2 regions of the Planococcus rifietoensis genome follow, and region 2 is predicted to be linked to the other one. Evidence: riboswitches for the same ligand, from Rfam matches in the RefSeq annotation. Region 2 holds a riboswitch; the other holds the start of a gene.
What was found. A riboswitch is a leader RNA that binds a small molecule or an ion and turns the genes downstream of it on or off. The one in region 2 is predicted to bind S-adenosylmethionine.

Region 1: another riboswitch for S-adenosylmethionine. It lies ahead of AUC31_RS01285 (MetQ/NlpA family ABC transporter substrate-binding protein); the one in region 2 lies ahead of AUC31_RS10340 (methionine biosynthesis PLP-dependent protein).

What each region holds. Positions count from the first base shown of each region.
Region 1 covers NZ_CP013659.2:244,496-252,663, forward strand. The annotation lists gene groES (co-chaperone GroES) at 89-373, shown strand; gene groL (chaperonin GroEL) at 412-2,043, shown strand; gene AUC31_RS01275 (SDR family NAD(P)-dependent oxidoreductase) at 2,126-2,881, opposite strand; SAM riboswitch class I at 3,483-3,603, shown strand; gene AUC31_RS01285 (MetQ/NlpA family ABC transporter substrate-binding protein) at 3,715-4,542, shown strand; gene AUC31_RS01290 (acyl-CoA dehydrogenase family protein) at 4,564-5,736, shown strand; gene AUC31_RS01295 (DegV family protein) at 5,950-6,795, shown strand; gene AUC31_RS01300 (sensor domain-containing diguanylate cyclase) at 7,013-7,954, shown strand; gene AUC31_RS01305 (threonine aldolase family protein) at 7,988-8,168, shown strand, end outside.
Region 2 covers NZ_CP013659.2:2,062,607-2,070,774, forward strand. The annotation lists gene arsC (arsenate reductase (thioredoxin)) at 1-49, opposite strand, end outside; gene AUC31_RS10310 (ArsR/SmtB family transcription factor) at 130-480, opposite strand; gene AUC31_RS10315 (cation diffusion facilitator family transporter) at 660-1,604, opposite strand; gene AUC31_RS10320 (STAS domain-containing protein) at 1,751-2,512, opposite strand; gene AUC31_RS10325 (cobalamin B12-binding domain-containing protein) at 2,490-3,140, opposite strand; gene AUC31_RS17870 (hypothetical protein) at 3,145-3,513, opposite strand; gene AUC31_RS10335 (antibiotic biosynthesis monooxygenase family protein) at 3,510-3,815, opposite strand; SAM riboswitch class I at 4,013-4,115, shown strand; gene AUC31_RS10340 (methionine biosynthesis PLP-dependent protein) at 4,192-5,316, shown strand; gene AUC31_RS10345 (aminotransferase class I/II-fold pyridoxal phosphate-dependent enzyme) at 5,309-6,481, shown strand; gene ystJ (NADP-dependent malic enzyme) at 6,624-7,835, opposite strand; gene AUC31_RS10355 (3-hydroxyacyl-CoA dehydrogenase family protein) at 7,959-8,168, opposite strand, start outside.

The sequences.
Region 1 (8,168 bases), 1.7 Mb from region 2:
ATTTTATTAAACTTATCTATGGGTTAGCACTCAAGGACAGAGAGTGCTAAACGACTAGAAGCTATTTAATTTGAGGAGGGTGTTTCAATTGTTAAGACCATTAGGAGATCGTGTCATCATTGAGCTCGTCGAAGTGGAAGAAAAGACATCTAGCGGAATCGTCTTGCCAGGAACGGCGCAGGAAAAGCCGCAGGAAGGCAAAGTGATTGCGGTAGGGAATGGACTTATCCGTGAAAACGGACAGCGCACAGAGCTGGACGTAACTGAAGGAGACCGCGTCGTCTTTTCGAAATATGCGGGCACAGAATTGAAATACGAAGGCAAAGAATACTTAATTTTACGTGAAAACGACATCCTTGCGATTGTCGGCTAAATAAGCATAAATTCTATTTATATAGGAGGAACCGAATCATGGCAAAAGATATTAAGTTCAGTGAAGATGCACGCAGCTTGATGCTGCAAGGTGTAGATAAATTAGCGGACGCAGTCAAAGTAACGCTTGGGCCAAAAGGGCGCAACGTTGTGCTTGAGAAGAAATTCGGCACGCCGCTTATCACAAACGACGGCGTAACCATCGCCAAAGAAATCGAACTTGAAAACGCGTTTGAAAACATGGGCGCGAAACTCGTAGCGGAAGTTGCTTCCAAAACGAACGATATCGCAGGTGACGGTACGACAACTGCGACAGTTCTAGCACAAGCGATGATCCGCGAAGGCTTGAAGAACGTCACAGCTGGCGCAAACCCTGTGGGCATCCGCCGCGGCATCGAACTTGCTGTGGAAAGCGCAGTCACTGGATTGCAGTCCATTTCCCAGCAAATCGAAGGCAAAGAATCGATTGCGCAAGTAGCGGCGATTTCTTCAGGCGACGAGGAAGTCGGCAAATTGATCGCAGAAGCAATGGAGCGCGTCGGCAACGATGGTGTTATCACATTGGAAGAATCGCGCGGCTTCACGACGGAACTTGACGTTGTGGAAGGGATGCAATTCGACCGTGGTTACCAGTCTCCTTACATGGTGACGGATTCCGATAAAATGGAAGCGGTTCTTGAAAACCCGTTTATCCTTGTCACTGACAAGAAAATCGGCAACATCCAGGAAATCCTTCCAGTGCTTGAGCAAGTCGTTCAGCAAAGCAAACCGCTCCTCATCATCTCTGAAGATGTTGAAGGCGAAGCGTTGGCAACACTTGTCGTGAACAAATTGCGCGGCACATTCAATGCAGTGGCTGTTAAAGCTCCTGGCTTCGGCGACCGCAGAAAAGCGATGCTCGAAGACATTGCAGCTTTGACTGGCGCTGAAGTGATCACAGAAGACCTCGGTCTTGACTTGAAATCCACAAACATCGCACAACTTGGACGCGCAGCGAAAGTCGTTGTCTCTAAAGACAACACGACAATCGTTGAAGGCAATGGCGATTCCGAGAAAATCATCGCTCGCGTGGCGCAAATCCGCAGCCAATTGGAAGAAACAACTTCTGAATTCGACCGCGAAAAACTGCAGGAGCGCCTCGCGAAACTTGCTGGCGGCGTTGCAGTCATCAAAGTCGGCGCAGCAACTGAAACAGAATTGAAAGAGCGTAAATTGCGCATCGAAGACGCATTGAATGCAACACGCGCAGCGGTTGAAGAAGGTATCGTGGCAGGCGGCGGTACAGCGCTTATCAATGTCTACAACCAAGTGGCGGAAGTTGCAGCTCAGCACGAAGGCGACGTCGCGACAGGCGTCAACATCGTTCTTCGCGCACTTGAAGAGCCGGTTCGCCAAATCGCAACGAACGCTGGCCTTGAAGGCTCGATCATCGTTCACCGCCTGAAAACGGAAGAAGTTGGCATCGGCTACAACGCAGCAACAGGCGAATGGGTCAACATGCTTGAACAAGGCATCGTAGATCCAACGAAAGTGACGCGTTCTGCATTGCAAAACGCAGCATCTGTTGCAGCTATGTTCTTGACGACTGAAGCAGTTGTCGCCGACATCCCTGAACCAGCAGGACAAGGTGGCGGCATGCCTGATATGGGCGGCATGGGCGGCATGATGTAAGTCATCAGCCCATTTAGAAAAATCCCCTCTCACATAATGTGAGAGGGGATTTTTTGTGTTTGAATCACAAGGGCAATGAATTCTACTTCCTTGAAGTATACTGAAAAACCGGATCCATCAACTCAAACTCATAGCTCTCACTATTGACCTTCCCGAGAACTTTTTCACTATCGTAAAGCTCAAGCATAAACTGTGCCATCTCTTTTGCGGTATGGAACTTTTGCACATTGTCGCCATAGCTGAAGTCATCAAGTTCCCGCGCCGTTTTCACGAATTCGGTTTCGGTCATGGATGGCGCGAGTATTTTAACTTTCAACCGAGCTCCGTTATCCTGCAGTTCCTGGGCAAGGCCTTCTGTAAATGCGCTCACGTAAAATTTGGTCGCAGCGTATGTAACGGCATTTGGCACGAGTCTGTAGCCTAAGTCAGATGATACGTTGATGAGCTGTGCGCCTTCTTGGTCCGCGTAGTCGCGTACATAAAGAGTGGAAAGCGTGGTGAGTGCTTCAACATTTACGCGCAGCATCTTTTCCGTTTTAGTTACATCCTGCTCAGCGACGGTAGCACTGTTTCCGAAGCCGGCGTTGTTGACGAAGGTTTCAATATCGTATTCTTTGAGGCTTTCGTATAGTGCATGGACCTGCTCGCTTTCGGATAGGTCGGTGGGTTTGATGACGACGTCCAGCTCAGAGTTCATGCTTTGAATCTTCTCTTTAAGATTATTGAGCTCGGCTTCCCTTCTTGCCACAAGAATAAGGTTTTTGCCGCGTGTCGCAAAAGCCAGTGCCGCTTCATATCCGATTCCTGAGCTGGCGCCTGTGATTACCGTGTACTTCATGTGAATCCCTCCATTGAAATGAATAGATAGCAAGTGTACAGAAACAATGAAACTCTCATGAGATTGTGCTGGTTCCTGAAGTGGAAGAAACATCATTTTATAAACTGAGAATTTCTTAGATTATTTGGAATTATGAGAGTTCTTAAATGAAGATTATACACTATTTTTCTACCAGCAAAGGAATTATAAAACTTATATATTTAATGGAAACTCCGCAAGCTGGACATGATGCACAGGAGGATGAAGTCCGTTATCTACAATGAATCGAAAAGGTGATCACCTTTTCTACAATCAAAAAAATAATGGATTATTTTAGTATTTGGAGAAGCGTTCGCTCGACTCCTGTGGATCAGCGAGACGACCGAGACCCCGCAAGAAGCGAAGCGACTGAGGAGGCTTGGGCGCGAGCCCACGGAAAGCGAGCGATAAGCTTCGGAAAATACGACTTCTTAACTTTCTCTACAGCCTAAAAATCCTTTCCACACTGTGAAAAGGATTTTTTTAATGAATTGATCTTCAAACAAGCTATTGCCATGAAATCAAAGCTCTGCTATTGTATTAATCATATCAAATTACTCGGCATTGATTCTGAGTACATAATTTCTTATCCAGAGAAGTGGAGGGACTGGCCCTTTGAAGCTTCGGCAGCGGAACAGATTGGATGCCCAATTTGAAACTGTGCCAAATCCAGCAGGTGCTGCTAAGCATTTGAGAGATGAGAAGAGCCGGACGGTGAGCCTCTCTTCTTTTTTTATGAAGAGGGGCTTTTTCTATTGGGCGGCAAGGATTATAGCGTTTCATTCGAAATAAAAAAGACTAAGGAGAGATGGCAGATGAACAAGCGTTGGATTGGTGTGTTGGGGATTTCTGGGTTACTACTTGCAGGATGCGGCGATAGCGGGGAAGCTTCAGGGGAGGACAAGAAAGAAGTGCGTGTCGGCTTTGGCGTCGGGACGTATGAGCAGCAATTCAAGGAAGGGATCTTGCCTATTTTGGAGGAGAAAGGGTATAAAGTGGATACAACAACTTTTTCCCAAAACATGCAGTTGAATCCGGCGATGCAGGAAGGCTCGATCGATGCGAGCATTTTCCAGAGCACGGCGTATATGGAAGGGATCAACGAGGAATTGGGCATGGACATGACGGGGATCGCTTTTGTGCCGAGCGCGCCTCAAGGCTTGTATTCGGTGCATCATCAATCCTTGGATGAGGTAAAGGACGGCTCGACTGTCGGCTTGCCGAACGATCCGGTCAACCAGGAACGCGCAGTACGCATCTTGGAGGAACTCGGATGGGTGACGGTGTCAGATGATGCAGGCGTGACGGATTTTAATTTGAACGCAGTAGAAAATGCCGATTATGATCTCGACTTGAAAGTCTTAGACCCAGCGCAGATCCTGGTGTCGCTACAGGATATCGATTTTGGCGTCGTTAACGGCAATTATATTGCCAATGCGCCGGACCGCAAGATAACGGATGCGTTGAAAATCGAGAATACGCCCGAACAGCATCGGATTGTGGTGACGATCGAAGAAGAAAACGCGGATACTCAGTGGGCGAAAGATTTGAAAGACGCTTACGAATCCGAGGAATTCCAGGAATATATCGAGTCGAATGAGCAGTACGACGGCTTCATTTTGACGGAGGAATGGACGCAATAGATAGGAGATAGGTGAAGAATGATGGATATCTTAAAAGCGAAGACATTTGAAGAACGCATGGACATATTGAAGGAAACAGTCGCGCCGTTTACGGAACGGGCCGCGCACAACGATTTGGAACGAAAATTTCCATTTGAGAATTTTGAGGAACTGAAAGCGATCAATTACCCCGCGTTGACGATTCCGAAAGAATACGGCGGAGCGGGCATTTCTTTGTCTGAGTTGCTGCGCTATCAGGAAGCAATTAGCCGCGCGGACGGGTCGACGGGATTATCGATCGGCTGGCATATGGGCATCGTTCAAGATTTGGGCGAGACCGGTAAATGGGACGAATCGGTGCTTGAAGCTTTATTCGATGACATTAAAGCACGCGGCGCCTTGATCAATAATTGCGCGACCGAAAAGCAGACCGGCAGCCCGACAAGAGGCGGAAAGCCGTCGACCACAGCCAGAAAAGTTGGCGGTTCGTGGGTCATTGATGGACGCAAATCGTTCACGTCGATGGCGCCGGTATTGGATTACTTCAACGTGACCGCTGTGATTGAAGAGACCGGAGAAGTCGGCTACTTTCTCATTCCGCGGTCGGCTGACGGTATAGCAATCGACGAAACCTGGGATAGCGTAGCGATGACCGGTACCGGAAGCCACGACTTGGTATTGACGAATGTCCATGTGGAGGAAAAAGCTTTGGTTGAAATCAGCGTGCCCGGGAAAAAGCAACCAGCGGGATGGCTGCTGCATATTCCGGCGTGCTACCTTGGGATCGCCCAAGCGGCACAGGATTACGCGATCCATTTTGCGCAAGATTATTCACCGAATAGCTTGAACGGGCCGATCATCGAGCTGCCGAACGTGAAACAAAAGATCGGCCAAATCGAATTGGAGTTGCAGCGGGCGCGGCATTTTCTTTATTCCGTCGCGAAACAATGGGATGAATCGGACGACGAACAGCGCTCGCAGATGGCTGCGGAACTCGGGGCCGTGAAAGTCGCGGTGACGAATTCAGCTGTCGATATCGTGGATCTGGCGATGCGCGTCGCAGGTGCACACAGCCTGTCGGAAAAATCGCCTTTGCAGCGCTATTACCGCGATGTGCGGGCGGGGCTTCACAACCCGCCGATGGAAGACATGCTCATTCCGTCGCTTGCAGATTTTGCGATTGGCAAAGCGAAATCGAAACAACCGGTTAAATAGGTGAAGGGCCGCGGATCTTCAGGGATCCGCGGCTTTTTCCTTTTTATAATTGGAAAGAAATAACGGATATAAGTGCAAATTATGTCGGCGCTTACATTAATTTTTCCTTATGTGACATCTGTCACTAGCCGCTATGGCCGCGCCTCCTGTACGTTAACAAGAGCAGACAACTGCTTCCGATATGGAATTCGCATCTAGAGGGGAATTTTTAGAATGAAAAAAATCGCATGGATCACGGATACAGCAGCGCAATTGGATGATGCATTCATCCAAAGGCATAATGTCTATGTATTGCCCCTTAGTGTCGTGTTTGACGACGGGTCGTACCGCGAGTCGATCGACCTGACGCAGGGAGAATTTTACGATAAATTACGAGCGGCGAAAGTGTCGCCAAAAACTTCACAGCCGGCCATTGGCGAAATGATGGCTTTATATGAAAAACTGCAGGCGGAAGGCTATGATTTTGCGGTGGCACTTCATTTGTCGAGCGGCCTGTCCGGCACATTCGACAGCGCGCAATCAGCTGCCGAGATGGCGGATTTTAAAGTGTATCCAGTCGACTCGAAAATCGGTTCGTTCCCGATGGGGAAAATGATCGAAATCGGCAATGAATTGTTCGCAGCCGGTAAAGAACCGGAAGAAGTCGTGGAGACCATCAATCAATTAACTACCAAATCGCATCTATCGTTCATTCCATCGAGTTTGAACCAATTGCATAAAAGCGGACGTGTGTCAGGGACGCAGGCGTTTCTCAGCAATATTCTCAACATCAAAGTGGTCATCACTTTCGTTGACGGCGTCACGACAATGAAAGAAAAAGTCCGTTCGAACAAGCGCGCCAAGGAAAGCGTCAATTCAGCCTTGCGCGCGGATATGGAAACTGGCATGGTGCCGGAAGTGGCGGTCATTCATTGCAATAATGAAGCCGGTGCGGAAGCGTGGAAAAATGAATTGATGAAGGAATTTTCGGGACTTAAAGTGGACGTCATCCCATTGAGCGTCTGTGTGGGCGTCCATGCCGGAGAAGGCACGACCGGCTTGAGCTGGGTCAGTTATTAAATCAGGAAAAATCACCATGAACCTTGGATGGGCTGCGTATTCATGCGCTGTCATCCGGGGTTTTTGTTGTTTTACTGTCTTTGAAGAAAGCTTCACGGGCTGCCATTCTATGTTAAACTTTAATAAATATAGTTAAATATTGGCTATTAACACGTATTGTTAGATTAATTTATCAAAAGAAAGCGAACAATAAATCTGACACTAATTGAGGTGCGTAATGATGGTGACATTTCGGGAATTGGAAATGTATAAGAATTTTGACGAACTGGCGGAAGATGTGATCGATTTGGCGAAAGAGATTTTGCCGGATCAATTGTTTTACTTGAGCTCCATCAGCGAAGCCCAGCAACTAATCTTGAAGCATTCGCCGAACGATACGGCGATCCCCATAGCGGAGGGCTTGGTGTTGAATTTGGAGGATTCGCTGTGCAGCCGCATCGATTTCAAGACCAAGCAGCCATTGGTCTATGAGGACGTCAAAGACGGGCATGCATTGGGAGCGTTTGAGGAGAAGCTCGAAGCGGCCAATGTGCGCTCGTATTTGGGCTTGCCGATTTCCTTCATTAATGGGGAGCGGTTCGGCACTTTATGTGCGGTGAACGATGAAAAAAGCCAGTTCGATACAAAAAGCATCACTTTATTGCAGCGGATTGTGCGGATGTTCACTTATTACTTGGATCTCGAGCGCTTTGCATACCGGGATTCGCTGACGGAGCTGTACAATCGCCATTTCCTCACGCGATTTTTCGAAGGAAATTCAAAGGCGGGAGGCGCAGTCTTCTTCCTCGATTTGGATGGCTTTAAAAAGGTCAATGATCTGTACGGCCATGACACAGGAGATGTGGTATTAAAAGAAGTGGCCTCAAAGCTGCAGCGATTTACCGCCGTCCATCCGGATGCTTTGGCGATCCGTCTTGGCGGGGATGAATTCCTGGTCTGTTTTACCGAACCAGCCAGTGCAACGGAATTAAGTGAATGGGCAAACCGCCTGCTCAACAGCTTGAGTGATTGGGAAGCCGATTACACGCTGTCGGCGAGCATCGGCATTGCCCAATATGCGGCCGGTGGGGATTGCAACTTGAAAGAACTTCTTCAACAAGCAGACCAAGCATTGTATCAGTCGAAAAAAGCAGGGAAGAACCGCTATACGTTCTATTAAGTTCAAAATAATGCATTTTGAGGAGTGGGGATATTGGCTGAACTCAATCGACTGCAAGCGGCCTTTAAGCAATCGACGTATCAATTGGCGAATCACGGCATGCGCAATGCGGGTGTGTTGAAACAGGCTTTTGAAGATGTCGCTCATGATGTTGAAAGTGATTTGTATGGAAGTGGGCAGGTTATTGAAGAATTTCAGGAGAAGATGGCGGCGT
Region 2 (8,168 bases):
TGCGGCATGAATTGCCCGTGCATAAAAAGTACAATGTTTTTTTCGTCATATTGATTAGCTCCCTTGTTCCATGAATGGTTTTTAGTATCTCTATGTTTATTCAACTTCTTGCGTTTTTCGTATCAACAATTACTCACAACGAATGCGCAGTCCCTGCTCCACCAATCTCTCGATGCGCTCATCCTGGCTTGGAATGAATGCCAAGACTTGTATGAGCATGTCGTATAATTCACTGTCCTGGTTCAATGAATAGAAAATCCATTGCCCCTTGCGTTTTTCTTTCACCAACCCAAGATCCCGTAATTTACGCAAGTGCTGGCTGATCGCCGACTGGCTGACGTTGAAGATTTCCACAAATTCACAGACGCAGCAATCGTTTTTTTCGAGCAATTTGACCATCGACAATCTCGTCTTATCGCCCAATAGCTTCAGCACCATGCTCGCTTTGTCAATTTCTATTTCGCGCGCTTTCACTTCCATCGGATGATTCCCCCCGCTTCTATACTTAGGTCTGGTTAAATACTGTAATGCCAAATACAGCATATCAGCATATACTTATATGTTCAAGCAGTGATCTGGATGATAAAACATATGCAACACGTATTTCCATAGAAAAAAGGAGCGGCATGTTCCCGCTCCTTAGTGGCCGATTCTTTTCTTCAGTGATGATGATGCCCTGCCGCTTCAGCCTCTTCTTGCCCTTGGCAGCGAATCGAGTCGTCATGTGGGTGGTCTTCATTTTCCAATTGGACGGTGACATGGCCGATTTTCAGCTCCAACAGCGCATGTTCAATATCCCTAAGCACTTGCTGGCTGTCTTTGAACGAGATATGTTCTTTGACGACTACATGTCCCGACATGGCATTTTTTCCGCTCGTGATGCTCCATACATGCAAGTCATGAATGCTTTTCACCGCAGGCAACGCTTCGATTGTCTGCGCTACTTGCTCCAGGTCGACATTTTTTGGTGTCCCTTCCATCAAGACATGCACCGCTTCTTTCGTCACGCGCCAACCGCTGATCAAGACGAGGATAGCGACAACCACACTCGCCAGCGGATCTGCCCATGCCCACCCGAAGAAAATGATCAAAAGGGCTGCCGTAATCGCGCCGACCGAGCCAAGCAAATCACTTAAGACATGCAAAAAAGCGGCACGGAGATTCAAGTTTTCTTTCGTATCTCCGCCGCGCATCAAAATCCACGCGACGAGGATATTGACGAGCAAGCCGATGACCGCGATAGCCAACATTCCTGAAGTAGCAATTTCCGGTGGATCTGAAAACCGGTGGTAGGCTTCATAGAAAATATAAAGTGAAATCAAGACGAGCGTCACTCCGTTAAAGACTGCCGCTAAAATTTCAAAACGTTTATAGCCGTAAGTCTTCATTTGGTCGGCTGCTTTTTCGCCAATGGAAAAAGCCAGGTAGCCAACACCCAGCGAAATGGAATCGCTCAGCATATGGCCGGCATCAGCCAGCAGCGCTAGGCTGTTCGTCAAATATCCGCCGACCGCCTCGACCACCATATAACTGGTGATGATCAAAAAGGCGATCAGCAATGTTTTTTTATTGCGGCTATGCGAATGATCATGTGATGATCCCATCGCCAACACCTCCACTGCAGCTTTTAATAATCCTTTTCTCTAAATGTATTCCCGAAAAATCACCAGATATCCTATGGAAAACGAAACAAACATCCAGTCACCAGGCTTCCTAACCATAAAAAAACCGGCTCCCATGGCCGGTTTCATCACTGATTTTCTGAGGCTGTTGTCAGGACGGATTCCAGTGATGCTTCAAAACGCAAATTCATTTCCCGTTTCAACAGATGCAATTTTTGGGCATGGTCCGGCTTTACGCCGGTGATGACCGCATCGATTCCCATGACGCCCAAGGTCTGCACGAGCGATTCCAGATAACTGACGCCTTCTTGCGTCACCGAACCCATCGCCGTCAAATCGATCACGACCGTTTCGGCTTCGTATTCATAGATGCGCGTGACAATATACGGGCGGATCGCTTCAACTTTTTTCGCATCCAAATTACCGAACAACGGAATGAGCACATAGCCTCCGCCGATTGCGATGCACGGGGCGGAAAGTTCACGCACTTTATCCAGCAGCGCATCCGACCGTTCTTTTTCCTTGAGCAATTCATAATCCGTTTCTTTCAAGCGGCCCCGCAAGCGAATCAATTGAGCCGTGATGGCAGCCATTTGGTCATCTTTTGGCACCAGTACAAGATTCAGTGAAAAGTCGCTATCCCAGCGGTAATAGACGTCCGCCAAGAAGAAGCCAGCTGCTGTGGTGAAATTCAATTCGATAGGTTTTTTGCTGCCGCGTGTTTTCAGCAAGCGTTCCGCTTTGGCGTGGCTGCCTTCATCGAGTAATTCAAAAAATCTTTTTGGTTTTCCGAAAAGCTGTTCTGCCTCTTGGGAATAATCGACGACCGCAAAGCTATTGTTTAATTGAAAAGCCGGAAGCGGCCATTCAGCCAGTGGAGAGCGTGTCATCGTTCGACCCCTTTCCAGTGCGGATCCATTCCCTGAGCGCACCAAGTTCCCGGACGACGACCGCTCCTTTTATACGCAAATCAGCAAAGCTCGACAAAGTGACGGCCCTGCCGCCAATCAGGACGGCTGGATTTGAGTCCACCTTAGAGAAAGCTTCGGCGTAGGTTTTCAAAACCGGCAAGCGGTGTGCAAGTGCACCCGACAATGCAACAACATCGGGCTGCCATTCACCGGCCAATTCGAGTGCTGAATCGAGCGGCAAATTCGGTCCCATATAGCGGACATCATAGCCCTCTTCACGGAACATCGCCGCGACCATCTTAAGTCCGATATAATGCTCTTCGCCTTCTGGGCCAAAGATCATCGCTTTTTTACGGCCATCCTTATCTTTATTGCGCAGCTCCGTAGCGGACAAGACAAAATCGCAAACAGCGGTTGCCAAGTGCTCTTCCGCTACCGATATTTCATTTTGTTCCCATAATTCCCCGATGCGGTACATCGCCGGCGTCAGAAGTTCGCCGTAGAGCTGTTCATGTGAATGGCTTTCCAGGAAAGCCTGGACATATTTTAAAGCTTCCTCTTCCTGCCCCTGCAGGAAAAGATCCGAAAGCTGTGTTGACTCGTTCATTTGATCAGCCCCTTTTATGTGGAGGGAGCTCCAATAACCGGACTGCGCGATCGAGGCAGCCCCGCATGAAATCTCCTTGCGTTGTTTCGGTATAGCGCGGCACAATTTCGATAAGCCGCTGAAAATTATCGATGATGAGCGCAGTTTCGACATTGCGGCTCACGAGCACCGTCTCGAGCCAGAGTGCATAGTCTAGAAAGGATTGCTCGCTTTGCAGCTCCCACGCGGTTTCGAGGTAATCCAAGTGGTGATGATTGTCTTTGACGGTATGTTCATATCCCTTATCGCCGAAACGTTCCCATAAATTCGGGTACGCTTCGTATATACCGTCTGCCGTGTCGGTCGCGATTTGCTGTTTTTGTTTCTGGTTCATTCGGCCACCACTTCGTATTGATGGACTTTCGGGACGATGCCCGCGAGTTCCTGGTCTGGATAATTCTTCTCCAAATCATGGATTTCCTTGAACTCCTGGCTCTTGACCCAGTTCATGTAGGCTTGTTTGGATTGCCATTCCAAGTGGACGGTCAATTCATGGCGCTTTTTCGTGTTTTGGATCAGCCGGAATGAAGTGAAGCCTTCCGCCTGGTCTACACGGCGCGATCGTTTTTGGTATATTTCTATGACGTCTTGCACTTTATCTTCAGGCACAATGACGGTCGATGTGACGATGTACATAATTCAGAACCCCTTTGCAACTAGCTTTGTATAAGCTGGGCAGGATAAAAGTATACCTCAGCATACCATTTCAGCTTCCGGAATAAAAGCGAGCGACTCTGGGACATTTATAAGACTATTTTCAATATTCCGCTTGTGTTTCGAAAGTAATTGCCGTATGATGGAAAACATCAACCAACCACAACTATATAAAATGATTCTTATCGAGAGAGATGGAGGGATTTGGCCCTGTGAAGTCTCAGCAACCGGACGTGTTTGTCACGGTGCTAATTCCAATAGGTGAAGCCTAGTAGATGAGAAGATAGCATATACGGCAGGGGCTTTCTTCTTATCATAGAAGAAAGCCCCTGCTTTTTGATTTGAAAGGATGAGGATCATGACACAACATAGCTTAGAAACACGCCTGGTACAACTCGGCAACCGCAGCGACCAACGCACCGGGGCGGTCAATCCCCCGATTTATCTTTCTACCGCCTACGAACACGAAGGCCTTGGCAAATCCACAGGCTATGATTATACACGGACGAAAAATCCGACACGCCAGCTTCTCGAAGAAGGGATCGCGAATTTAGAAGGCGGCGACGCAGGCTTTGCCTGCAGTTCTGGAATGGCCGCGATCCAGCTGGTCCTCTCCCTGTTCCGTCCGAACGATGAAATTTTGCTTCCTGAAGATATTTATGGCGGCACCTACCGCCTGCTGGAACAATATGAAGAGAAATACCATATCCGCCCCGTTTACGATTCCTTCATCGATCCGAAAACAGCTGAAGCGAAAATCACTGACAAGACAAAAGCGATTTTCATTGAAACCCCAACCAACCCATTGATGCAGGAGATCGATTTGGAATTGTATGCACAATTGGCGAAACGCCACAAGCTTTTGCTGATCGTCGACAATACCTTTTTGACGCCCTTTCTCCAGCAGCCGCTCGCAATCGGCGCCGATATCGTGCTCCATAGCGCCACCAAATACATCGGCGGCCATAACGATGTGCTTGCTGGGCTAGTCGCCGCAAAAGGCGAGGATTTATGCGAGCAGCTTTTCAACGCCCATAACTCAGCCGGCGCAGTGCTGTCGCCGCTCGATTCCTGGCTGTTGATCCGCGGCTTGAAAACCTTGCCGCTGCGCATGCGCCAGCACGAAGCGAACGCTAAAGAACTCGCCCGTTTTCTGGAAACTCAAGAGACCGTGACAGACGTACTATACCCTGGAAAAGGCGGCATGCTGTCGTTCCGCCTGCGCGAAGAACAATGGGTCGGGACATTTCTCGAGAACCTGTCGCTCATCACATTCGCCGAGAGTCTCGGCGGTGTGGAAAGTTTCATCACGTATCCCGCGACGCAGACCCACGCCGATATGCCGGTCGCAGAACGCACGGCACGCGGCGTCTGTAACCGCCTGCTCCGCTTCTCTGTAGGCGTCGAGCAGGCAGAAGATTTGATCGCTGATTTGTCACAAGCCTTGGCCAAACTGGAAAAGGAGGTCGTTTCCCATGAGTGAACGACGCGAGACGAAATTGATCCATTCAGCAGGCATTGATCCATTAACGGGCGCAGTCAATGTGCCGATTTATTTATCATCGACTTTCCATCAGGAAAGCATCGATTCGTTCGGTCCGTTTGATTACAGCCGCTCCGGCAACCCAACGCGCAAATCGCTTGAAGAAACGATCGCCAAACTTGAAGGCGGTGCGCGGGGCTTGGCCTTTTCTTCCGGCATGGCAGCCATCTCATCGGCCTTCATGCTGTTGAAAGCCGGTGATCATGTGCTGGTCTCGGAAGATGTTTACGGCGGCACTTATCGCTTCATTACGGAAGTGCTGGAAAAATTCAAAGTCGATTACACGTTCGTCGACATGACCGACCTTGGCGAAGTAGCCGCAGCGTTCCAGCCGAACACGAAAGTGGTATACATTGAAACGCCTTCCAATCCCGTCATGAAAATTACCGATATCGAAATGGCTGCGAAACTAGCCAAAGCAAACGATGCCATGACTTTCGTCGACAACACGTTCATGACACCGCTATATCAGAATCCGCTCGAACTCGGTGCGGATATCGTGCTCCACAGCGCGACGAAGTTCCTCTCCGGTCATAGCGACATCACCGCTGGCCTTGCGGTAACAAAAGATGCTGGGCTTGGGGAACAATTGGCATTCATCCAAAATACATTCGGATCTGTGCTCGGCGCACAGGATTCCTATACATTGATCCAAGGCATCAAAACGCTCGGCGCCCGCACAAAACAATCCGGCGAGACGACCGCACGCATTGCCGAGTATCTGCATAGGCACCCGCTTGTCGAAGAAGTCTATTATCCCGGCTTCTCGTTCCATCCCGGAAACCCGATCCATAAGCGTCAGGCTAGCCACGCAGGCTGTGTGCTGTCATTCCGCCTAGCAGATAAGGACGCCGCCCGCATTCTCGTAGATGCTTTGGAAATTCCTGTGTTCGCCGTCAGCCTTGGCGCTGTCGAATCGATCCTGTCCTACCCGGCTACAATGTCCCATGCCGCAATGCCGCCCGCTGAACGCGAAAAGCGCGGCATCACCGATGGGGTTCTGCGCTTTTCCGCAGGACTCGAGCATCCCGATGACTTGATCAACGATTTCAGCCAAGCACTCGAAAAAATCGCGATCGCTAAAGGACTGAGTGTCGCTGATTGATCGTGCTCATTCAAAAAGACCGTCCGGCTCGTTATCGAATTGACGAAACCGGACAGTCTTTTTTTCATGCCTTTGTACTTGCCGCTAAACCTAAGAAAGCCTGAATTCCAGGGGGAGGGGAATTCAGGCTTTCTTCTATTTATCATAAGACAATCTGCTGGGCAGGCTCTTTGAGCGATACTTTGGCAACGCCCGTTTCTTCGGCAGCCCTAGAGACTGCTTCGGCGACCGCCTGTGCTACACGCGGGTCGAACGGCTTCGGTATCACATAATCTTCGTGAAGTTCATGGGTGGCGATCAAGGCGGCGATCGCTTCAACCGCTGCGATTTTCATTGCGTCATTGATATCGCTTGCCTGTACATCAAGGGCGCCGCGGAACAACCCGGGAAACGCCAGCACATTATTGACCTGGTTAGCAAAATCGGAACGCCCTGTTCCGATGACCCGCGCACCGGCTGATTTCGCGGCATGCGGCAAGATTTCCGGATTCGGGTTCGCCATCGCGAAGATGACCGGATCTTCATTCATCGAACGCACCATGCTTTCCGTCAATGCGCCTTCTGCCGATACGCCGACAAAAACGTCAGCACCGACAATGACATCCGCCAACTGCCCTTGTTCCATCTGATAATTGCTCATTTCCGCAACTTCCGCCTTGAAGGGATTCATGCCATTCGGGCGTCCGTTGTATATCGCGCCTTTTGTGTCGCACATGACGATATGGCCAAACCCGAATTTCGCCAGTAATTTGACGATGGCGATGCCTGCCGCACCGGCGCCATTCACGACCACTTTCACGTCTTCGATTTCCTTTTCGACCAATTTCAATGAGTTGATCAGTCCGGCAAGCGTAACAATGGCAGTGCCATGCTGGTCATCATGGAATACCGGGATGTTCATTTCCTGTTTCAGGCGCTGCTCCACGATGAAGCAAGTCGGGGCGGCAATGTCTTCCAGATTGACGCCGCCAAAGCCAGGTTCGAGCAATTTGACGGTTCGGATGATTTCTTCGGCATCTGTCGTATCCAGGCAGATTGGGAATGCATCCACACCGGCAAATTCCTTGAACAATAAAGCTTTTCCTTCCATGACCGGAAGCGCTGCTTGCGGGCCGATATTGCCGAGCCCAAGCACCGCTGTGCCGTCTGTAATGACCGCTACCGTATTGCCCTTCATCGTGTATTCATGCACTTTGCTTGGATCGGCATGAATTTCGCGACACGGTGCGGCTACGCCAGGAGAGTAGGCGAGGCTTAAATCCCTCTCGTTTTCCACAGCCACTTTTGAACGAATCTCCAATTTCCCTTGATGTCTTCTATGCAAGTTCAGCGAATCGGTTTTCAGATCGGTCATTTGCCTCATCTCCCTTTTGATTATAATTGTTTATTATATCGACTCCTCATTAAATTGAAAGACTTTTCTTATAATTCTGATTAATTTCAGACTTTAGGCTGATAGAGAAATAGTGAGGTTCCATTACTCTTTTTCCATATCCTGTTTAAGAAAGTGGATCAATGCTTCCTCCCGCTTCGCTTGCACAGCTTTCGATTGCACTTCCGGCCAGTCGTAAAAGCCACTTCCTGTCTTGGCGCCAAGTTCGCCGTTTCCAGCTAACGCGCTCAGTGTGCGGCCCGGTTTGCGATCTGTCGATAGGTCTTCGAACAGATAATCTGAAATCGCATAAAA